One region of the Streptomyces akebiae genome, then DNA from elsewhere that is predicted to be linked to it. Evidence: predicted binding sites of a transcription regulator. Region 1 holds the regulator's gene; the other holds the start of a gene.
What was found. Region 1 encodes HspR, which represses chaperone genes until heat shock. Its sites were predicted from a motif close to TTGAGNNNNNNNNNCTCAA; they were not measured.
Positions count from the first base shown of each region.

Region 2: a site for HspR is predicted at 2,700-2,718, ahead of lon (endopeptidase La). Genes of this name have one in related genera too.

Region 1 is NZ_CP080647.1:4,671,459-4,683,253, reverse strand. Features, by position in the region: gene K1J60_RS20090 ((Fe-S)-binding protein) at 1-954, opposite strand, end outside; gene K1J60_RS20085 (MraY family glycosyltransferase) at 1,244-2,443, shown strand; gene dnaK (molecular chaperone DnaK) at 2,942-4,783, shown strand; gene grpE (nucleotide exchange factor GrpE) at 4,780-5,475, shown strand; gene dnaJ (molecular chaperone DnaJ) at 5,545-6,723, shown strand; gene K1J60_RS20065 (heat shock protein transcriptional repressor HspR) at 6,729-7,181, shown strand; gene K1J60_RS20060 (PA14 domain-containing protein) at 7,305-9,368, opposite strand; gene K1J60_RS20055 (fibronectin type III domain-containing protein) at 9,559-11,292, opposite strand; gene K1J60_RS20050 (Uma2 family endonuclease) at 11,578-11,795, shown strand, end outside.
Region 2 is NZ_CP080647.1:3,375,755-3,387,549, forward strand. Features, by position in the region: gene K1J60_RS14355 (MarR family winged helix-turn-helix transcriptional regulator) at 1-104, opposite strand, end outside; gene lon (endopeptidase La) at 275-2,677, opposite strand; gene K1J60_RS14365 (GNAT family N-acetyltransferase) at 2,782-3,321, opposite strand; gene K1J60_RS14370 (GNAT family N-acetyltransferase) at 3,450-4,100, shown strand; gene K1J60_RS14375 (rhomboid-like protein) at 4,041-4,880, opposite strand; gene K1J60_RS14380 (TetR/AcrR family transcriptional regulator) at 5,045-5,746, opposite strand; gene K1J60_RS14385 (glycoside hydrolase family 3 protein) at 6,061-7,815, shown strand; gene K1J60_RS14390 (spermine/spermidine synthase domain-containing protein) at 7,910-8,590, shown strand; gene K1J60_RS14395 (response regulator transcription factor) at 8,722-9,459, shown strand; gene K1J60_RS14400 (HAMP domain-containing sensor histidine kinase) at 9,525-10,679, shown strand; gene K1J60_RS14405 (multifunctional oxoglutarate decarboxylase/oxoglutarate dehydrogenase thiamine pyrophosphate-binding subunit/dihydrolipoyllysine-residue succinyltransferase subunit) at 11,299-11,795, shown strand, end outside.

The sequences.
Region 1 (11,795 bases):
GCCGGTGTTCCAGGCCGGGCACTGCGACTGGCAGCGACCGCACTCGGTGCAGGTCGAGAAGTCGAGGATGCCCTTCCAGGAGAACTGCTCCACCTGGGAGACGCCGAAGACGTCGTCGTCGCCGGGGTCGGTGAAGTCGATCGGCTTGCCGCCGGAGGTCATCGGCTGCAGGCCGCCCAGCGCCGTGGCGCCGTCCGCGTTGCGCTTGAACCAGATGTTCGGGAAGCCGAGGAAGCGGTGCCAGGCGACACCCATGTTGGTGTTCAGCGAGACCGTGATCATCCAGATCAGCGAGACGCCGATCTTGATCATGGCGACGAAGTACACCAGGTTCTGGAGGGTGCTGGGGTCGAGGTCCTTGAAGGCGAGGACCAGCGGGTACGAGGCGAAGTAACCGGCCTCGTAGTGGTCCACGTGGTGGATGGCGCCCTCAAGGCCGCGCAGGGTGTAGATCGCGAGGCCGATGGTGAGGATGACGTACTCGACGAAGTACGCCTGCCAGGCCTTGGAGCCCGCGAAACGCGACTTGCGGCCGGCCCGGGAGGGCAGGTTGAGCAGCCGGATGGCGATCAGCACCAGGATGCCGAGGATCGTCATCACACCGATGAACTCGATGTACATCTCGAACGGCAGGAAGCCGCCGATGACCGGCAGCGTCCAGTCGGCCTGGAACAGCTGGCCGTATGCCTGGGCGAGGGTCGGCGGCAGCGTCAGGAAGCCGATCGCGACGAACCAGTGGGCGAAGCCCACGATCCCCCACCGGTTCATCCGGGTGTGGCCGAGGAACTCCCGGGCCAGGGTGATCGTGCGCGCCTTCGGGTCGTCCGTACGGCTGCCCGCCGGCACCGGTTGACCGAGCTTCACGAACCGGTAGATCTGCGCCACGGCTCGGGCGATGAGCGCAACGCCGACCACGGTCAGGACCAACGACACGATGATCGCGGCGAGTTGCATTTCGGGGCTCCTCGGGCCTGCGAGGGGTTTTCTCCGGGGTACCCGCCCGGGTGCCTCGGAGATCCATGGAGATCATTACTAAGCGGTAACTTATGCAGTCCGTCTGAGACTACCCAGTTCTTCAGCCGCACTGTAGCCAGGGGGGCGGTGATCTGCGTCGCTGAGGGTTGCCTGAGTGCGGGCCTGTCGGGGCCGGGGTGGGGGTCTGCGGACATCCGGGCGAACGTGCTGTTTCAAAACGATCGTGTTATTCATAAGAAATTGTGACATTCACCCCTAACGTGGATCCGTGCTGTACGGAATCCTCGCTGCCGCGTCCGCCCTGTTGCTGACCGCCGTGCTCTCGGCGACCGTCCGCGTGCCCGCGCTGCGGCTGGGGATCGTGGAACGCCGGCGCGGGCGGCGGGTGCCGTTGCTCGGGGGTGTCGCCGTGATGGGCGGCGTGGGCGCCGTGGCGTGGGTGGGGGAGTGGAGCGGGGTCGCTCCGCTCGGGCGTGAGGCCGGATGGCTGATCGTCGTCGGGGCGGGGCTCGGGGTGTTCGGTCTGCTCGGTGATGTGTGGCGACTGCCGGCCGTGGTGCGGGCGGCGGGGGTGGTCGTCGGCGCCGCGGTGGTGGTGCCATACAGCGAACTCGGCGTGCTGGGCGGGATGGTGGGGGTCGTCTGGATCGCCCTGGTGGTGCACGGGTTCAAGGGGATGGGACGTTCCGACGGGGTGCTCGGCGTGGTCGGCGCGGTCACCGCGTTCGCGTTGAGCGGGTGCGCGGCGGCCGAGGTCATGGACGGGCTGGCCACGCTGTTCAGCGTGCTGGCCGCGGCGCTCACCGGGTTCCTGATGCACAACTGGCCGCCCGCGCGCGTCGTGCTCGGCACGTGCGGGGCGTTGTTCGTGGGCTTCCTGCTCGCGGGGGGTGTGCTGCACGTGTACGCCGTCGGGTACGGGGCCGGTGTCGGGGCCCCCTTCGCCCTCACGGCCGTGGCGACCGCCGACGCGGTCCTCGTCCTGGTCTCGCGGAAACGGGCGGGGCGGGAGCTGTGGCGGGGCGGGCCCGACCATCTCGCCCACCGGCTGCGACGGATCGGGCTCACGCCGCCCGGGGCGGTGGTCGTGATGGGGGTCGCGGCCGCGGGTTCCACGGGTGTGGGGCTCGCCATCCACATGCTGTGGACCGAGCCGCGCACCGCGTGGTGGGTGGCGGGGGCGACCGCCCTGGTCGTCCTGGGGATGCTCTTCGTCCCGCCCGGCACGGCCAGACCGTCCCCCACCGCCGCGCGCCCCGCCCCCACGGGCATCCACCGCCCCCGCCCCACCGGCGTCCACCGCCCCACCATGACCCGCCCGGTCCCCACGGGCGCCCACCGCCCCTCTGACCGGGTCACCCGCCCCCGCCCCATCCCCGGAGGCCGCGCCCCCGGCCCCGTGTCCCGCCCCGGCCGCTTCCGCGAACAGGAGGCGGCGGAGCTGGGGCGGAGGGGGTGGGTGGGATAGGGGGCCGGGGGCGCGGCCTCCGGGGACGGGGCGGGGTGGTGGCGCGGCTGATGGGGCGGGACGGGGTGGGTGGCTGAGCGAGTGTCGTGAGGAGGGCGGAGAGGCTGTTGGTCCGAGGTGGGCGGCTGCGGCGCGTGGAGAGTGGCGGGATCTCGCTGTTCGGTACGGCGCGACCATCGCGGACCGCCCACCGGCGGCCTCCGGCCGTGCGCCACGGGCCTCTGCTCAGCCGTCGGCGACGCGCCCCGGCGCACCACCGCCGTGGCGTCGCCCGGGGGGCGGAGGTCAGGGGGACGGGCTGGTCCGTGGGCGTACGGCGACCACTGCTCGGCGCCCCTCGATTGGCGCCCCTGTGGACATATAAGCGCAGGTCAGCAGATGGTTGCGTATAAGGAAAACATAAGAGTTGAGCCCCCTCGACTCAGCTCTGTTGACCCAGCGGTGGGCGTCATGCACACTTGAGTCCGTTCCACTCAAGTCATTGTTGGAGGAATTGAAATGGCACGTGCGGTCGGCATCGACCTGGGCACGACTAACTCCGTCGTCAGCGTTCTGGAGGGCGGCGAGCCCACCGTGATCACCAACGCCGAGGGCGCCAGGACCACGCCGTCCGTCGTCGCCTTCGCCAAGAACGGTGAGGTGCTCGTCGGCGAGGTCGCCAAGCGTCAGGCGGTCACGAACGTGGACCGGACCATTCGGTCCGTCAAGCGTCACATGGGCACGGACTGGAAGATCGAGCTCGACGGGAAGCACTTCAACCCGCAGCAGATGAGCGCCTTCATCCTGCAGAAGCTGAAGCGCGACGCCGAGGCCTACCTGGGCGAGAAGGTCGCGGACGCGGTCATCACCGTCCCGGCGTACTTCAACGACTCCGAGCGTCAGGCGACGAAGGAGGCCGGTGAGATCGCGGGTCTGAACGTCCTGCGCATCGTCAACGAGCCCACCGCCGCCGCCCTCGCCTACGGCCTCGACAAGGACGACCAGACGATCCTGGTCTTCGACCTCGGTGGCGGCACCTTCGACGTGTCGCTCCTGGAGATCGGTGACGGCGTCGTCGAGGTGAAGGCCACCAACGGTGACAACCACCTCGGTGGTGACGACTGGGACCAGCGCGTCGTCGACTACCTGGTGCAGCAGTTCCGCGCCGGCCACGGTGTGGACCTCGCCAAGGACAAGATGGCGCTGCAGCGTCTGCGCGAGGCCGCCGAGAAGGCGAAGATCGAGCTCTCCTCGTCCACCGAGACCTCGATCAACCTGCCCTACATCACCGCCTCCGCCGAGGGCCCGCTGCACCTGGACGAGAAGCTCACCCGGGCCCAGTTCCAGCAGCTGACGGCCGACCTGCTGGAGCGCTGCAAGACGCCGTTCCACAACGTCATCAAGGACGCCGGGATCGCCCTCTCCGAGATCGACCACGTCGTTCTCGTCGGTGGGTCGACGCGTATGCCGGCCGTCGCCGAACTGGTCAAGGAACTGACCGGTGGCAAGGAGGCCAACAAGGGGGTCAACCCCGACGAGGTCGTCGCCATCGGTGCCTCCCTCCAGGCCGGTGTCCTGAAGGGCGAGGTCAAGGACGTCCTGCTCCTCGACGTCACCCCGCTGTCCCTCGGTATCGAGACCAAGGGCGGCATCATGACCAAGCTCATCGAGCGGAACACCACGATCCCGACCAAGCGGTCCGAGATCTTCACCACGGCCGAGGACAACCAGCCGTCCGTGCAGATCCAGGTCTACCAGGGCGAGCGCGAGATCGCGGCGTACAACAAGAAGCTCGGGATGTTCGAGCTCACCGGTCTGCCGCCGGCGCCCCGTGGCGTCCCGCAGATCGAGGTGTCCTTCGACATCGACGCCAACGGCATCATGCACGTGACCGCGAAGGACCTGGGCACGGGCAAGGAGCAGAAGATGACCGTCACCGGCGGCTCCTCGCTGCCGAAGGACGAGGTCGACCGGATGCGCCAGGAGGCCGAGCAGTACGCGGAGGAGGACCACCGCCGCCGCGAGGCCGCCGAGACCCGCAACCAGGGCGAGCAGCTCGTCTACCAGACCGAGAAGTTCCTCAAGGACAACGAGGACAAGGTCCCCGGTGACATCAAGACCGAGGTCGAGGCGTCCGTCGCCGAGCTGAAGGTAGTGCTCAAGGGCGAGGACACCGCCGAGATCCGCACGGCCACCGAGAAGGTCGCGGCCGTCTCGCAGAAGCTCGGCCAGGCCCTCTACGCCGACGCCCAGGCCGCGCAGGCCGCGGGCGGCGAGGCCGGCGCCGGTGACGCCAAGGCCGACGATGACGTCGTCGACGCCGAGATCGTCGACGAGGACCGTAAGGACGGTGCCGCGTGACGGAGGAGACCCCGGGCTTCGACGAGCAGCAGCCGCAGTCGGCTCAGCCGCAGCAGCCTGATGTCCCCTCCGGCTCCGAGGACGCCGAGTCGAAGGCCGCCCCCCAGGAGGGGGCGGCCCCGGCCGGGGACGCGGCAGCGACGGCCCAGGTGGCCGGTCTGACGGCGCAGCTGGACCAGGTGCGTACGGCGCTCGGTGAGCGCACGGCGGACCTCCAGCGCCTCCAGGCCGAGTACCAGAACTACCGTCGACGGGTCGAGCGCGACCGGATCACGGTCAAGGAGATCGCCATCGCGAACCTCCTGACCGAACTCCTGCCCGTGCTCGACGACATCGGCCGGGCGCGGGAGCACGGCGAACTCGTCGGCGGCTTCAAGTCCGTCGCCGAGTCCCTCGAGACCGTCGCCGCGAAGATGGGCCTTCAGCAGTTCGGCAAGGAGGGCGAGCCCTTCGACCCGACGATCCACGAGGCCCTGATGCACAGCTACGCGCCCGACGTCACCGAGACGACGTGCGTGGCGATTCTCCAGCCGGGGTATCGCATCGGCGAGCGCACCATCCGCCCCGCGCGGGTGGCCGTGGCCGAGCCCCAGCCGGGGGCGCAGCCCGCCAAGGCCGAGGGCTCCGAGGAGCAGGCGGCGGGTGCCTCCGGTGCCGACGACAAGGAGAGCGGTGGCCCGGACGAGGGCTGACGCCGACGGCGTCGTACACGGCGAGGTGCGCGGCGGCGTGCACGGTGAGCGGAAGGAGGGACGTCGAGGATGAGTACCAAGGACTTCATCGAGAAGGACTACTACAAGGTCCTCGGCGTCCCCAAGGACGCCACCGAGGCCGAGATCAAGAAGGCGTACCGCAAACTCGCCCGCGAGTTCCACCCGGACGCCAACAAGGGGAACACCAAGGCCGAGGAGCGCTTCAAGGAGATCTCCGAGGCCAACGACATCCTCGGTGACCCCAAGAAGCGCAAGGAGTACGACGAGGCCCGCGCCCTCTTCGGCAACGGTGGCTTCCGCCCCGGACCCGGCGCCGGCGGCGGCTCGTTCAACTTCGACCTGGGCGACCTCTTCGGAGGCGGCGCCCAGGGCGGTGGCCAGGCGGGCGGCTTCGGCGGGGGCATCGGCGATGTCTTCGGCGGCCTGTTCAACCGGGGCAGCTCCGGCACCACGCGGGTGCAGCCCCGGCGCGGCCAGGACATCGAGTCCGAGGTCACGTTGAGCTTCACCGAGGCCATCGAGGGCGCGACCGTCCCGCTCAGGATGTCCTCGCAGTCGCCCTGCAAGGCCTGTTCGGGCACCGGCGACGCCAACGGCACACCCCGGGTGTGCCCGACGTGCGTCGGCACCGGCCAGGTCGCGCGGGGCTCCGGCGGCGGCTTCTCCCTGACGGACCCCTGCCCGGACTGCAAGGGCCGCGGTCTGATCGCCGAGCACCCCTGCGACATCTGCAAGGGCTCCGGCCGCGCCAAGTCCTCCCGCACCATGCAGGTCCGGATCCCGGCGGGCGTCTCCGACGGCCAGCGGATCCGGCTGCGCGGCAAGGGCGCCCCCGGCGAGCGGGGCGGCCCGGCGGGCGACCTGTACGTCGTCGTGCACGTCGACCCGCACCCGGTGTTCGGCCGCAAGGACGACAACCTCACGGTGACCGTCCCGGTGACGTACCCCGAGGCGGCGCTCGGCGGAGAGGTCCGGGTCCCGACCCTGGGCGGACCGCCGGTCACCCTGAAACTGCCTCCGGGCACCCCCAACGGCCGTACGATGCGGGCCCGGGGCAAGGGCGCCTTCCGCAAGGACGGCACCCGTGGGGACCTGTTGATCACCGTCGAGGTGAGTGTCCCGAAGGACCTGTCGGGGAAGGCTCGTGACGCGCTGGAGGCGTATCGCGAGGCGACCGCGGGTGAGGACCCGCGAGCGGAGCTGTTCCAGGCCGCGAAGGGAGCATGAATGTGATGGACGGCCGCCGTAGGAACCCTTATGAGCTGACGGAAGAGACACCGGTGTACGTCATCTCGGTGGCCGCCCAGCTCTCCGGTCTGCACCCGCAGACCCTGCGCCAGTACGACCGTCTCGGCCTGGTCTCCCCGGACCGCACCGCCGGGCGCGGCCGTCGCTACTCGGCCCGTGACATCGAACTGCTGCGCACCGTCCAGCAGTTGTCGCAGGACGAGGGCATCAACCTGGCCGGCATCAAGCGCATCATCGAACTGGAGAACCAGGTCGCCGCGCTCCAGTCGCGGGTGGCCGAGATGGAGGCGGCCCTCGACGGTGCCGCCGCGGCCATGCGCCAGCGCGAGGCCGCCGTCCACGCGTCGTACCGGCGCGATCTGGTGCCCTACCAGGAAGTGCAGCAGAGCAGCGCGTTGGTGGTGTGGCGGCCGAAGGGGCGACAGGCGTCCGACTGACGGTTCGTCAAGTACGGTCAGGGGCCCGGAGGTTCAGGTGAACCTCCGGGCCCCTGCTGTGACGTCTGGGTGGGATCGCTGTGGTCCTTGGGGCCTTGGGGCGTGCGAGGGGACCTCGCGTGCTCAGGGGGCCAGGGCCACCCAGGCGTCGCCGGGGGGCGATTCGGTGCCGTCGGCGTGGAGGGCGGTCACCCAGTAGAAGTGGGTGGTGCCGGCGGCGGCCGTGGTGTCGGTGTACGACGTGCCGGTGACCGGGTCGGCGGTCAGGGGCTCGTAGGCGGCTGTGGCCGGGTTCCACCGGTACACCCGGTAACCGGTGATGTCCGTCCCGTTGTACGAGCTGGACAGCTCCCAGGTGAGGTCGACCGCGGCCGCGCCGTCGGCGGCCCGTGCGTTCACGCTGACCAGCCAGTCCGCGGGGGTCTCCACGGTGGGCCGCAGGTCGAGCTCGGTGACGGTCGTGGACACCATCTTGTCGGCCGACGTGTAGTTGGAGTTGCCCGAGGTGTCCACCGCGTCCACGAAGTACGTGTGGTGCTCGCCGTCCTGGAGGTTCGCCGCGTCGACGAGCCGGCTGGTGCCCGCCTCGACCGTGCCCACATGCGTGTACCCGGTCCCGTCGTCCACCGTGCTGACCCGGAACACGTTGTACTCGGCGAGGTCGGCGACCGGGCTGTCGTCCCAGTCCAGGACCGTGCCGTACTCGGTGGCGGTGGCCGTGAACCCGGTGACGAGCGGCGGGGCGGTGCCGTCGCCGTAGCCGTGGGAGATGGTCTGCGAGGGGGCCGACTCCCGGCCGAGCGCGTCGACGGTCGTCACCCAGTACACGTAGAACCCGTCGTCGGGGCTCGGCACGACCGTGGTGTCGGTGCAGGTGTAGCTGTACTTGGTGCCGTAGGCGGTGTCGGCGAGCTTCGGTTCGCAGGGCACCACCTGGGAGTCGACGACGTCGAAGGTCCCGGTCGCCTCGTCGAAGCGGCGCTCCTCGCGGTGGACCCGGAACTCGGTCGGCGCGTACGGCGACACGTCCCAGCGCAGATCGACGCCGCCGCCGTCCTCCGGCCGGTTCTCCGTCTTCCAGAAGTAAGGCACCGCGAGCGGCCTGGCGATCGACACCACCGACGAGTACGCGGTGTTGCCCGCCGCGTCCGACACCGCGACCTTGTAGTACGAGGTCTCCCCGTACGGGGCGGTGGCATCGGTCGCCGAGTTGCCCCAGGGGCCCTTGACCTCCTCGAACGGCCCGTCGGGCGAGGCGGCCCTCAGCAGCCGGTTCGTCTCGGCCCCCTCGGACATCCACCAGAGGGACACCCCGTCGAGGGAGGACTCACCGCTGACCTTCAGATCCCGGACGGTCGGCGGGATCCGGTCCACCGTGGTGACCAACTGATCGGCCGTACCCGCCGACCCATTGCCCGCCCTGTCGTAGGCGCGGACCTCGTAGTAGTACGCCGCGCCCGACTTCGGCAGCCCGGTATCGGTGTACGAGGTGGAGGTGGTCGTCGCGAGCGGCGTGCTGCCGAACGAAGCGCCCTTGAGCCGCCGGTAGACCTTGTACCCGGCGAGGTCCATCTCCTTGTTCTTCGCCCAGGTCAGCTTGGCCCGGCCCGTCTCCGAGTCGTACGACACCGAAGTCCCGGTCGGGACAAGGGGCTTGACCGTGTCGACGGTGGCGGAGGTGCGGGGCGTGTACGTGAACTTGACCTTGGCGGAGCCGGTCCAGTTGACGTAGTCGACGCGGAGGGTGTGCTTGCCGGAGGGGATGGTGAGGTTGAGGGTCTTGGAGACGGTCGTGGTGCCGTTCTTCCAGAGGTCGATCTTGCGGGCGCCGGTGGTGCCGGGGTCGAGGTAGACGCGGATGCCGTCGAGGCCGGTGGCGGAGAGGGTGAAGGGGCCGCCGGAGCCGAAGTCGCGGGTCACGGTCCAGCGGACGCCGAAGTTGTTGGACGGCAGGCCGGTGGCGGGAGCGCCGGTCCCCCAGTTCTGGTCGATCGCGCTGTCGCAGTCCGTCTTCTTCGGGGTGCCGGAGAAGGTGGTGTTCGCGAAGAACTGCCGCTTGAAGACGGGGGAGGTGCACGTGACGGCGGCGGACGCGGGCGCGGAGGCCGCGGTGAGCAGCCCACCAGCGGTGGCGAGCACGACAGCGGTCGCGCCGGCCGTACGTCTGACTGGGGTTTTCGGGATCACTTGGGTCCTTCTGCGCCGGTGCCTGGGTGGGATGCCTGGTGCCTGTTCGTCAGCGGTCAGGGACCTACCGCCGACGAACAGACAGCTGAGGTGGGGGATTGGTTGTACGGGGCCGTGGGGCGCGTGTGTCGGTCGAGGTCCGGGCCCCAGGCGCCCAGGTATCGGGCCGCCTCCTCGTAGGGAGCGCGCGTTACGCGTCCGGTGCGCCGACCGGTTCCGTCAAGGTGACGTACGAGAACTCCTCGCCTGTGCCGAAGCGGGAGTTGCCATGGATGTCCACGGCGATGACCGCCCAGCGGACGGTCTCGCCGCGAGAGCCGTACAACTCCTGGACGTGACTCAGGGGTTCATCGGGGTCCGTCCATCCCGCGTGCACCGAGTTCCACAGCTCGTACTGCCAGGTGCCGTCGACGAGTTGGCCCCGGTAGACGTCATAGTGGTCCACCTCGTCCGCCTCGGGGTTGCTTCGCCATGTCAGCTCGACATCCTGACCGACGATGGCCCCGGTCAGGCCGGTGACGGCCGCCGGGGCGAGGCCGGCCGTGGGAGCCACGGCCGTGGCCGATGCCGAGGCGGCGGACTCGTTCTCGGCGAAGTCGACCGCGGTCACCGTGTAGGTGTACGTAAGGCCGTGTCGAACGCCGGAGTCCACGAACGACGTCTGCGTGGAACGCACCGTGTCCACGAGCTTGTTGCCGCGGTAGATCCGGTAGTGCGACAGATCCTGGGCGATCGGAGTCTTCGGAGCCTGCCAGGTCAACCCGATGCCGGCCGCCGGTTTCGTCGTCGCGGTCAGACCGGTGGGCGCGGAAGGGGCGTGATCACCCCGCGAGACGTGGGTGCCCGCGGACTTCGCTGACTTGTTGCCGGCCTCGTCGACCGCGGTGACCCAGTAGCTGTAGTCGAGGTTCTCCTTCACCGTGGTGTCGAGCCAGGAGGTGGACGTCACCTTCGCCACCTGGACCACGGGGTTGTCGCCGCCGTCGTCGTCCCAGCGCCGGTGGACGAGGTGGTACGCCGCGCCCGGCACGGCGTTCCACGCCAGCGTGACCCCCGGCTGCCCATCGGTCGCCTCGACATGGGAGGGAACGGGGGGCGGGGTCCGGTCGACCGTCGTGACCGACCGGTCCGCGCTGCCGGCCGACTCGTTGCCGGCCTTGTCGTAGGCGCGGACCTCGTACACGTACGTCTCACCGGTCTTCGCCAGAGTGGCGTCGGTGTACGCAGAGGAGCCGGCTGCCGTATCGGTCAGTCTCTTCCAGCTGTCACTGGTCGCGGGGCGACGAAGGACCCGGTATCCGGCCAGGTCCATCTCCTTGTTCCTGGACCAGGCGATCTTGGCTTTGCCGGTGGCCTTGTCGTACGCCACGGTCGGGGCGGTCGGCGTCAGCGGGGCGACCTTGTCGATGGTGGCGGAGGTGCGGGGTGTGTAGGTGAAGTTGACCTTGGCGGAGCCGGTCCAGTTGACGTAGTCGACGCGGAGGGTGTGCTTGCCGGAGGGGATGGTGAGGTTGAGGGTCTTGGAGACGGTCGTGGTGCCGTTCTTCCAGAGGTCGATCTTGCGGGCGCCGGTGGTGCCGGGGTCGAGGTAGACGCGGATGCCGTCGAGGCCGGTGGCGGAGAGGGTGAAGGGGCCGCCGGAGCCGAAGTCGCGGGTCACGGTCCAGCGGACGCCGAAGTTGTTGGACGGCAGGCCGGTGGCGGGTGCGCCGGTGCCCCAGTTCTCGCTGATCTCCGCGTCGCAGTCCGTCTTCTTCGGCGTACCGGAGAAGGTGGTGTTCGCGAAGAGCTGCCGCTTGAAGGTGGGGGAGGCACAGGTGACGGCCGCGTTCGCGGACGTGGCGGTCACCGCGAGCAGGCCGCCTACGGCGGCGAACACGACTACGCCCGCCACTGCCGCCGTCGAGCGTCTGACTGAGGTCATGGGGTCCTTCAGGGGATGCCGATCGTCGTCGGCAGGGGACACCGCCGACGACGATCAGACGATTGGGGTGGGGGGATGGTTGTACGGGGTGGGTGAGACGGGGGAGGAAGGAGGGGCGCGAAGGGGGTGGTGAGAGCCAGGGCTTGTTGAGCGAATCGTTGCTGCGTCACCAGTTCGAGTGAAGTGGAGCCGTTTTCGCAGGTGAGCCACGGTGGCCGCCTAGCGTGGCGGCGTTGCTTGTGGGTTGAGCACGCCAAGCCCACACTTGAGAGGAGGTGCCACACCATGACCGCGCTGATGCATGAGAGGCCGGAGGCCATGCCTGAGATCAGGACCGATCCCGAGCCGGTCTCGTCCCTTTCCGAACTGGACGAAGTCGTGTGGCAGGCATGGAAGGCCATCGAACTCCCCGAGGGCTACCGAGCCGAGATCATCGAGGGAGCCATCGAGTTGTCGCCCACCGGCCGTCACTCGCACAGTCAGACGGTGAACCTCTTCCGGGA
Region 2 (11,795 bases), 1.3 Mb from region 1:
AACGCCTGGTCCATGCCGGCCGCCGGCATGCCGGTCGCGACACCGCCGCCGGCCCCGACACCGCCGTCGCCGCCTCCGTCGCCGTTTCCGCCCTCGTCGTGCACGTCAGCGCTCCTGCTTTCCGATTCCGGGTTCCTGAAGGTTCTCGCCGACTCCGCTTCGCGGGCAGCGCCGTTCAGTATTTCGCAGGCGGGAGCGGACGGTGACCGCCGCGCGGGCGGTCACCGTCCGCTCAGGGAACGGTCCGGGTCGGCTGCGGGTGTCGCCCCGGCGCTCACGCGGCCACGGGCACCTCCACCGCCGCCGGGGCCAGGGCCAGTTCCAGGACCTGACGGACATCGGTGACCGCGTGGACGTCGAGCTTGTCCAGGACCTCGGCGGGCACGTCGTCGAGGTCGGCCTCGTTCCGCTTCGGAATGATGACGGTGGTGACACCGGCCCGGTGTGCGGCGAGCAGCTTCTGCTTCACGCCACCGATGGGCAGCACCCGCCCGGTCAGCGAGACCTCACCCGTCATCGCCACGTCCGTACGGACCAGCCGCCCGGACAGCAGCGAGGCGAGGGCCGTCGTCATGGTGATGCCGGCGCTGGGGCCGTCCTTGGGGACCGCGCCCGCCGGGAAGTGGATGTGCACGCCCCGGTCCTTCAGGTCGGCGACGGGCAGCTCCAGCTCCGCGCCGTGCGAGCGCAGGAAGGAGAGCGCGATCTGCGCGGACTCCTTCATCACGTCGCCGAGCTGGCCGGTGAGGGTCAGCCCCGCCGCGCCCGTCTCCGGGTCGGCCAGCGACGCCTCGACGAAGAGCACGTCGCCGCCCGCGCCGGTGACCGCGAGCCCGGTCGCGACACCCGGCACCGCCGTACGCCGCTCCGCCGGGTCCTGGGCCGACTCGGGCACATGGTGCGGGCGCCCGATGAGCGCGCGCAGATCCTCGTCGGTGACGGTGAACGGCAGCTCCCGCCGGCCCAGTTCGTGCTGGGCCGCGACCTTGCGCAGCAGCCGCGCCACGGACCGCTCCAGGTTCCGTACGCCCGCCTCGCGCGTGTACTCACCGGCGAGCTTGCGCAGCGCGCTCTCGTCGAGCACGACCTCGTCGGCGTCCAGCCCGGCCCGCTCCAGCTGCCGGGGCAGCAGGTGGTCCCGGGCGATGACGACCTTCTCGTCCTCCGTGTACCCGTCGAGCCGGACGAGCTCCATCCGGTCGAGCAGTGCCTCGGGGATCGCCTCCAGCACGTTGGCCGTGGCGAGGAAGACGACGTCGCTCAGGTCCAGCTCGACCTCCAGGTAGTGGTCCCGGAAGGTGTGGTTCTGCGCGGGGTCGAGGACTTCGAGCAGCGCCGCCGCCGGGTCGCCCCGGAAGTCCGAGCCCACCTTGTCGATCTCGTCGAGCAGGACGACCGGGTTCATCGAACCGGCCTCCTTGATGGCACGGACGATACGGCCGGGCAGCGCGCCCACGTACGTACGCCGGTGCCCGCGGATCTCGGCCTCGTCGCGCACACCGCCGAGCGCGACCCGGACGAACTTCCGCCCCATGGCGTGCGCCACGGACTCGCCGAGGCTGGTCTTGCCGACACCGGGCGGCCCGACGAGCGCGAGCACGGCACCGCCGCGCCGCCCGCCGACGACGCCGAGCCCGCGCTCGGCCCGCCGCTTGCGCACCGCGAGGTACTCGGTGATGCGCTCCTTGACGTCCTCCAGCCCGGCGTGCTCGGCGTCGAGGACACCCTTCGCCCCCTGGATGTCGTACGCGTCCTCGGTCCGCTCGTTCCACGGGAGTTCCAGGACGGTGTCGAGCCAGGTGCGGATCCATCCGCCCTCGGGCGACTGGTCGCTGGACCGCTCCAGCTTGTCGACCTCCTTGAGCGCGGCCTCCCGCACCGCCTCCGGCAGGTCGGCGGCCTCCACGCGCGCCCGGTAGTCGTCGGACTCCTCGCCGTCCTTCTCGCCGTTGAGCTCGCGCAGTTCCTTGCGGACGGCTTCGAGCTGACGCCGCAGCAGGAACTCGCGCTGCTGCTTGTCGACGCCTTCCTGGACGTCCTTGGCGATGGTCTCGGCGACGTCCTGCTCGGCGAGGTGGTCGCGCAGCAGCTGGGTGGCGAGCTTCAGCCGGGCGACGGGGTCGGCGGTCTCCAGGAGCTGGATCTTCTGCTCGACGGTGAGGAAGGGCGAGTAGCCGGAGTTGTCGGCGAGTGCGGAGACGTCGTCGATGGCCTGTACCCGGTCCACGACCTGCCAGGCGCCGCGCTTGCGCAGCCAGCTGGTGGCAAGTGCCTTGTACTCCTTGACGAGTTCGACGACCTGACCGGGCAGCGGCTCCGGCACGCTCTCGTCGAGGCGGGTCCCCTCCACCCAGAGGGCGGCGCCGGGCCCGGTGGTCCCGGCCCCGATCCGCACCCGCCCTATGGCGCGGATGAGCGCTCCCGGGTCCCCGTCGGCCAACCGTCCGACCTGCTCGACGGTCCCGAGCACGCCCGTGCTCGCGTACGCCCCGTCGATCCTCGGCACCAGCAGCACCTTCGGCTTCCCGGGCACCGCCCGCGCCGCGGCCTGCGCGGCCTCCACCGCGGCCCGTACGTCGGTGTCATTGAGGTCCAACGGCACCACCATTCCCGGCAGCACGACCTCCTCGTCGAGCGGCAGTACGGGCAGGGTGAGCGGTGCGGACGTCGATGCCATGATCTCTCCCTCGGCAGTCAAGTTGAGCTATGCGGACTCAATGCACGTGAGCCGAGGAATGTTCCCCGAGAGGGCGACCGTTCGCTGTGGGCGATCACCGGCCGTCAATCGGAGGGCGCGACCGGGGACCGCACACCGAGCCACTGCTCGGCACCCCAGGCCTGGAACCGCTCCACCTCGGTGAACCCCAACTTGGCCGCGAGGCGCATCGAGCCGACGTTGGCGGTCTGGGTGGCGAGCACCACCGGCTCACCGGGAAGGAGGCCGCCGACCCAGCCGAGTGCCGCCGCACACGCCTCGGCGGCATACCCGCATCCCCACACCCGAGGCAGGAACAGGTACCCGAGATCAACCTTCCCCTCGGCAGCCGGGCGACGATGCTCCGGCGCCCTCCGGAGCAGGATCCGGCCGATCATCGCCCCGTCGAGCTCGACGACGAAACTCCCCGGCCACCGCCCGGGCACCGCGGGCATCTCACGCTCCAACTCGTCACGCGGCCGGGGCCCGCCGAGATAGGTGTGCACCTCCGGCGAAGCGTGCAGCTCGATGAACACCGCACGGTCCCGGGCCTCGGACCCGCGGAGCACGAGCCTCTCGGTCCGGATCGGGACAGGCGGCCAGGCGACGGGTCCGAGGTCAGTCATGTCGGTCAGCCAATCAACCGGCCCCGGCGGCGATCAAGACGATGCACGGCTTCTCGGATACACCACCACCCTCCTCACGTAATACCCTGCCTCCAATCTCACCCATTACAACAAACACGGTGGTCGCGGTGGACGGAACAGTGCGGGCATGGGTCGACGGATGGGTCGTCTCCCGAGGCGCGGCACCCCCGGTGGTCGAGCCCTGGGGCTTCACCATCGACATGGGCATGGCCCACCACGTCACCCGCCACGTCTTCTCGGCGACGAACGGCGAGGTGGACGAGGAGACGGTCCGCAAGGTCGCGGACTCCGTCACCGGCGCCGGCACCTGGCTCAAGGTCTTCGCGGACGCGGCCACGGTGGGCCCCTGGCTCGGCGAGGGCTGGTGGATCGACCCCGACCCCGGCTTCCTGATGACCGTACGACTGAGGCCCCGCGAGACCCCGGCGCCCCTGCCCGACGGCTACCGGCTGCGCACATGGTCGCGCGGTGGCGTGACCCGGGTGATGGTCGCGGCGCCGGACGGTTCCCTGGCGGCCCGCGGCCAGATCGCCCCGACCGGCGCGACGGCGGTCGCCGACCGGATAGAGACGTCCCCGGCTCACCGCCGCCGCGGCCTCGGCACCCTCGTCATGCGCACCCTCGCCCAAGCCGCCATCGCACAGGGCGCGGAAACAGGAGTACTGGCCGGCACACCGGACGGCCGGGCCCTGTACGCATCACTGGGCTGGACGGTGACGGCCCCGCTGACGAGCGTGAAGTTCACCGGCTCCCCCTGACGGGCGGCGCCACTCCCGCACCACCGGCCACGTCGCCACCCCGATGGCCAGGGACAGCAGATGCCCCCAGTTGGTCATCGGGTCCGTGAACGCGATCAGGTCGTCCACCAGCATCCCGCCGAAGCCCAGCAGGAGCGGCCACCGCAGCCAGGGTGGCAGCAGGCCCGCCAGCGCACCGGCGCTCGCGGCCACGCCGAAGCTGATGCCGTAGTCGAGGCGGTGGAGGGAACTGCCGGGGAGGTGACCGGCCAGGACGGCGAAGCCCACCGGGACCTCCGTCGCCAGAGTGGCGAGGACATGGCCCAGCAGGAAGACACCGGCCGTGCGCCACCCGCCGATCCGGCGTTCCAGCGCGGTCAGTACCAGCAGGAAGGCGAGGGCGTACAGGGAACCGACCCCGCCCGCGACCCACAGCGCGCTCGTGAGCAGAACCGGCACCGGGGTGCGGACCAGATGCGCCACATCCGTACTGGAGCCCTGATGCAGAGCGTGCACCAGGGCCGGGTCGGCGTACTCGGCGACGAGCGAGGTCATCACGAGGACGGTGGCGTAGAAGAAGGCGAAGGGCGTGCCGACGGGGGTGGGGAGCAGTCGCCAGGGGCGCGGGAACGGGAGGCGCCGGTGCGGGGAGGATGTACGCCCGGCGCGCGCCTCGGTCTCCTCCGCGCACGCCCCGGCATCCGCGGCCTCCGCCGCCGCCCGCCCGGGTGTCGTACCCGGCTGCCGCGGGATGCCGTCGAGGACGGGCCCCGCGGTCTCCACAGTCTCGGCGGCATCCAAAGTGAGGGTCTCCTTCCGTTTCACCTCACCCTCGACGCCCCGGCACGCCCCTGTCTGTGACCCCGGCCACCCGAAGGGCGATGCACAGCAGGCCGACAGCACTCGGGCTTCCACGAGCCCCCGCTCCCACTCCACCGGTACCGCCCCTCCGCACCAGCCCTCCGCTACGAGCCCTCGGCGCCGATCTCCCTCCTCACCCGCTCCACATACGCCCGGAACCGGCCCGCCATGTCGAACCCCTTCGGATCCAGCACCCACTGGATCTGCAGCCCGTCCATCACCGCGGCGAGCTCCTGCGCGACGGCCACGACATCCGTGTCGGCCCGCAGTTCACCGCTGTCCACGCCACGCCGCAGCACTCCGGACAGGGTGCCCACGACGTCGGCGTACCGCTCGACGAAGTACGCGTGGGCGGGATGCCCGGGGTCGCCGGCCTCGGCGGCGAGGACGTTGAACATCCGGGTGCGGCCCAGCCGCGCGCTGTTGTACTCGGCGAGTCGCACGAGAGCCGTGAACATCTGGGCCGCCGACTCGAACTCCCGCGAGAAGAACCGCTCCCGGTCGCTCGCGTCCATGCGTTGGAGGACCTGGACGAGAAGGTCCTCCTTGCTGGGGAAGTGATGCAGCAGCCCGCCTTGGGTGATGCCGACGTCGGCGGCGATCCGGGCCAGCGAGGAGGCGTGGAAGCCCCGCTGGGCGAAGTGCTCGACGGCGGCGTCGAGAATGCACAGCCGCCGCTCGTCCCCGACGGCGTACGTGCCCCGCACGCCGGAGCCCTCCGGCTGACGCGCCGCGGAGCTGTCGGACCCCTCCGGCTTGCGCGCCGCGGAGCTGTCGGACCCCTCCGACCTCCGGTTCCGCACCATGGCCGCCACCCTAGCCCCGCCGCGCCAGCCCCGCCGCGCGACCTCGCAGGCCTTCGCTGACCGACGGTTACACGAGTCAATCACCCTTTCTTTCAAGCCATGTGCCGCGTGAGAGTGGCCACTTGTCCAAAACCTAGTACCCACTCGGTTTTGCTGCTTCCCTGAACGGGCCTGAGCGGCGACGCCGCCGCCCTCGTCCCCCAGGAGAGCCCCTGGCCCGGCCACCGCTTCGTACCACCGTCCCGAACCCGGCAACCGTCCTGTACCCGGCCACCGTCCCGAACCCGGCCTCCGTCTCGTCCAAGGAACCCCGGATGTCCACAGCCCCGTACCGCGACCCGAGCCGCCCCGTCGACGAACGGGTGGAGGACCTCGTGGCCCGGATGACCCTCGCGGAGAAGGCGGGTCAGCTCTTCCACACGATGCTGACGATGAACGGCGACGGGACGCTCGCCGAGGCGACCGACGGGCCGTTCCCCCGGCAGGGCACCACGGAACTGGTCGCGGGCGGCCATCTGACCCACTTCAACCTCGTGGGCCGGTACGGGACGCGGGAGACGGCGGAATGGGTCAACCGGCTCCAGGCACTCGCGGCCGACACCCGACTGGGCATCCCGGTCACCCTCTCCACCGACCCGCGCCACTCGTTCACCGACAACCCGGGCGCCGGCTTCGGCTCCGGTGCCTTCTCGGCCTGGCCCGAGCCCCTGGGCCTGGCCGCGATCGGCGAGCCGGAGCTGGTGGAGCGGTTCGGCGACACCGTCCGCCGCGAGTACCTCGCCGTCGGCCTGCGGGTCGCCCTGCACCCGCAGATCGACCTCGCCACCGAGCCCCGCCGGGCTCGCCAGTCCGGCACCTTCGGCTCGTCCGCCGAGGTCACGAGCGCGCTGGTCAGGGCGTACATACGCGGTCTCCAGGGACCCCGGCTCGGTCCGCGCTCGGTCGCCGCCATGGTCAAGCACTTCCCCGGCGGCGGCCCGCAACGGGACGGCGAGGACCCGCAGTTCCCGCACGGCAAGGAGCAGATCTATCCGGGCGGCATGCGTGACCACCACCTCGCGCCGTTCCGGGCGGCCGTCGAGGCCGGGTGCTCGCAGGTGATGCCGTACTACGGACTGCCGATCGGCGTGGACGGCTGGGAGGAGGTCGGCTTCGGCTTCAACCGGGACGTGCTGACCGGCCTGCTGCGCGAACGCCTCGGCTTCGACGGCATCGTCTGCACCGACTGGGGCCTGCTCACCGACGCCCGCATCGGCGGCGAGACGCACCAGGCCCACGCCTGGGGCGTCGAACACCTCACCGTCGCCGAACGCGCCGCGAAGGCCCTGGACGCGGGCGCCGACCAGTTCGGCGGCGAACAGTGCCCCGAGGTGATCGTCGAACTGGTCCGCTCCGGCCGGATCACCGAGGAGCGCGTCGACGCCTCCGTCCGCCGCCTCCTGCGCGAGAAGTTCGTCCTCGGGCTCTTCGAGAAGCGGTACGTCGATCCGGACCGCGCCGAGGAGACCGTCGGCGCGAGCGAGTTCACCGCCCTCGGCGAGGCCGCCCAGCGCCGCTCGCTCACCGTCCTGACCAACCACTCCCTCCTCCCGCTCACCGACCGCCCGAACCTGTACGTCGAAGGAGTGGGCGCGCAGACGGCGTCCCTGTACGGCAATGTCGTGGCCGACCCGGCCCACGCGGACGTGGCCGTGCTGCGGCTGCGCACGCCGCACGAGGAGCGGCCGGGGTTCTCCGAGTCCTTCTTCCACTCCGGGTCGTTGGCGTTCGACGAGGAGCGGCTGAAGGACATCCTGGCGCTGTTGGCGGCCGTGCCCACCCTGGTCTGCGTCAACCTGGAGCGGCCCGCCGTGCTCCCGGAGATCGCCGCGAACGCCGCCGCGTTGATCGCCGACTACGGGGCCTCGGACACGGCCCTGCTCGACGTGGCCTTCGGCCGGGCCCGGGCCGAGGGCCGGCTGCCCTTCGAACTGCCGCGTTCCATGGCGGCCGTCGAGGCGTCCCGTCCGGGCGTCCCCAACGACACCGCGGACCCGGTCTTCCCGTACGGCCACGGCCTGGCGCTCTGAAGTCGCGCTCCGATCGAGCCACTTCGCCTCCGGGACGTCGCAGGGCCGTCGTAATTCGGCTGCCCCCGTGCCCGGGGCACGCAAGGATGGGCGCATGCCCATCACCGACACCGACGAACCCGTGGTCATCGACCGGCACGAGGGCCCCTACGGCGAGGTCGTGCTGCGACGGCACGGAGAGCTGTTGCAGATCATCGCCAACGGGTGCTTCCTCATGGACACCTCGGACGGCCGTTCGGAGCGGCTGCTGGTCGACGTCGCTCTCTCCGCGCTGACGGATCGTTCTCGGCCAAGTGTGCTCATCGGCGGTCTGGGCGTCGGCTTCTCGCTCGCCCAGGCCGCCGCGGATCCGCGCTGGGGGCCGATCACAGTTGTCGAACGCGAACCCTCCGTCATCGCGTGGCACCGCACCGGACCGCTGGCCGAGGTGTCCGCCGGAGCGCTCGCGGACCCCCGTACGGAGATCGTGGAAGCCGATCTCGTCACGTACGTCAATGAGACATCCGCCACGTTCGACGCGCTCTGCCTGGACATCGACAACGGGCCGGACTGGACCGTCTCCGAGAGCAACGACAGCCTCTACTCGCCGACCGGACTGGCAAGCTGCGCAAGGGTGTTGAGGCCAGGTGGGGTGCTTGCCGTGTGGTCGGCGCGGCCATCTGCGGAATTCGAGGAAACCTTGGGGAATGCCGGGTTCCAACAGGTGCGTACCGAAGAGATCCCGGTTGCCCGAGGAGTTCCGGACGTGGTGCACCTCGCGGTCCGACCTGGATAGCCCTGGTGCGGTGACTGCCCGTACCCTGCTTGCCTGACGCCGATCATTCAAGCGTCAATCGCAGTCATGCGCAGCCATGCGTAGTCAAGGGATCACCCCACGGATTCCGGAAAGCAACACAGGGGCGGGCGATGGAGCAGACACACACCACCCACAACAACACCACGGCGACGCCGGGCGCACAGCGCCGGGTCCTCGTGGTCGAGGACGACCCGACGATCGTCGACGCCATCGCGGCCCGCCTGCGCGCCGAGGGTTTCGTCGTCCAGACCGCGTCCGACGGACCGGCCGCGGTGGACACCGCGGAGGCCTGGCAGCCCGACCTGTTGATCCTCGACATCATGCTGCCCGGCTTCGACGGCCTGGAGGTGTGCAGGCGTGTCCAGGCCCAGCGGCCCGTCCCCGTGCTGATGCTCACCGCCCGGGACGACGAGACGGACATGCTGGTCGGGCTCGGCGTCGGCGCCGACGACTACATGACCAAGCCGTTCTCCATGCGGGAACTGGCCGCGCGCGTGCACGTCCTGCTGCGCCGGGTGGAGCGGGCCGCGCTGGCCGCCACCACGCCGCGCTCGGGCATCCTGCGCCTCGGCGAACTGGAGATCGACCACGCGCAGCGCCGCGTCCGCGTGCGCAGCGAGGACGTGCACCTCACGCCCACCGAGTTCGACCTGCTCGTATGTCTCGCGAACACCCCACGTGCCGTACTCTCGCGCGAGCAGCTGCTCGCCGAGGTGTGGGACTGGGCGGACGCGTCCGGGACGCGGACCGTGGACAGCCACATCAAGGCGCTGCGGCGGAAGATCGGCGCGGAGCGGATCCGCACGGTGCACGGTGTGGGGTACGCCCTGGAGACCCCGACTCCCTGACCCCGTGCCCGCACCGCGTGCGCGGGGCATACGCAGGCACGTAGGCGCAAGGGGCTGGTGGCGTGATGAGCGGAGTCGGTGACCCGAGGTCCCGGAACCGGGGTCCCGGTGGCGCGCAGTCGCGGAAGGGCGCGAGCCCGCTCGGCGGCGTGCGCCCCTTCTCGATCAAGACGAAGCTGGGCGCGCTCGTCGTCATCTCGGTGCTGATCACCACCGGTCTGTCGATGATCGCGGTGCACACCAAGACGGAGCTGCGCTTCATCACGGTGTTCTCGATGATCGCCACACTCCTGATAACGCAGTTCGTGGCGCATTCGCTCACCGCGCCGCTGGACGAGATGAACGCGGTCGCCCGGTCCATCTCGCGCGGCGACTACACCCGCCGGGTCAGTGAGAACCGCCGGGACGAGCTGGGCGACCTCGCCCACACGATCAATCTCATGGCGGACGAGCTGGAGGCCCAGGACCGTCAGCGCAAGGAGCTCGTGGCGAACGTCTCCCACGAGCTCCGCACGCCCATCGCCGGCCTGCGCGCGGTCCTGGAGAACATCGTCGACGGCGTCACCCAGGCCGACCCCGAGACGATGCGCACGGCCCTGAAGCAGACGGAGCGCCTGGGGCGGCTGGTGGAGACCCTGCTGGACCTGTCCCGCCTGGACAACGGCGTCGTCCCGCTGCGCCGCCGCCGCTTCGAGGTCTGGCCGTACCTCTCGGGCGTCCTCAAGGAGGCCCAGATGGTCTCCTCGGCCCGCGGCGGCGTCGCCTCGGACTCGGGCAAGCACACGCGTACGGACGTGCACCTGCACCTGGACGTACACCCGCCGGAGCTCACCGCGAACGCCGACCCGGAGCGCATCCACCAGGTCGTGGCCAATCTCATCGACAACGCGGTCAAGCACAGCCCGGCGCACGGCCGCGTGACGGTGAAGGCCCGGCGCGGCCCCACCACCGAGTCGCTGGAGCTGGAGGTCCTGGACGAGGGCCCCGGCATCCCCGAATCCGAGTGGCACCGCGTCTTCGAACGCTTCAACCGGGGCGCCGTCAGCTCCCCCCACGGCCCCGGCAGCGACGGCGGCACCGGCCTCGGCCTCGCCATCGCCCGCTGGGCGGTCGACCTCCACGGCGGCCGCATCGGAGTGGCCGAGTCCCCGAAGGGCTGCCGCATCCAGGTGGTCCTCCCGGGGGTACCCGCGAAACCCCAGGGAAGCGCGGGCGTCTAGAACGAGGGGCCGCGGCCGCCAAGGCCGCCGGCGTTCCTGGCCCGGGAAGCCGCAGGCTTCCAGGGGCGCGGGGAACTGCGCGAGCAACCCCCACATACCCGCACCCGACCACATACCCCCCAGACCCCCACACACCCCGGCGGGGGTCTGGGGGCGGAGCCCCCAGGAACAGGGTGGGACGGGTAGGGGCGGCGGGGCGGCGGGGGCGGAAAAATCCCGCGATACCCACATCCGAACTGGCTGAATCCCCCCGTCATTGCCAGATTTCGCTCATCCTCCCGGGGCTTACTTCTCTCCCAAGTTGACGTAAAGTTCGAACCGGAGCCACAAGATCCATGGCAGATCCGCCCAGCCGGACACGTGTGATCAGGTGCGTTCGAGCAGAGGGCCGCGTGCACATCGCCGCAGGCCCCGCCCGACGCATGCCCGGCACCTGCCCCCCACACCCGTTCCAGACCGGAACCACGCTTGTTTCCCGCCATTTCCGCCACCGAAACACGCATTCCGATGTGACTTACGCGACGAAGAGCGGGCTCGACCTGACCTTCCCGGCCACAGGGGCGTAGCCTTTATTCCCGCTGTCCATCACCTTGTGAAGCGGAAGAGGGCGGTTGCCGCCGTGTCGCCACAGTCCCCCAGTAACTCGAGCATCTCGACCGACTCAGACCAAGCGGGTAAGAACCCCGCAGCGGCCTTCGGTCCGAACGAGTGGCTCGTCGACGAGATCTATCAGCAGTACCTCCAGGATCCGAATTCGGTAGACCGAGCCTGGTGGGACTTCTTCGCCGACTACAAGCCAGGCGCCGCTGCCGCCTCGGCTCCGGCGAGTTCTGCGGCCACGGGGGCCGCAGCGACCACCACACCGGCGGCCCCCGCCGCCCCGGCCCAGGCCGCACCCGCCGCCCCGGCCGCACCCGCCCCGGCTGCCCCGGCTGCCCCGAAGCCCGCCGCCGCGCCGGCCCCCGCGAAGCCCGCGGCTGCCGCGCCCGCGCCGGCCAAGCCCGCGGCGGCCGCCCCGGCGAAGCAGGCCGCGCCCGCCGCTGCCGCCGCCGAGGGCCCGGAGCTGATCACCCTGCGCGGCCCCGCCGCCGCCGTGGCGAAGAACATGAACGCCTC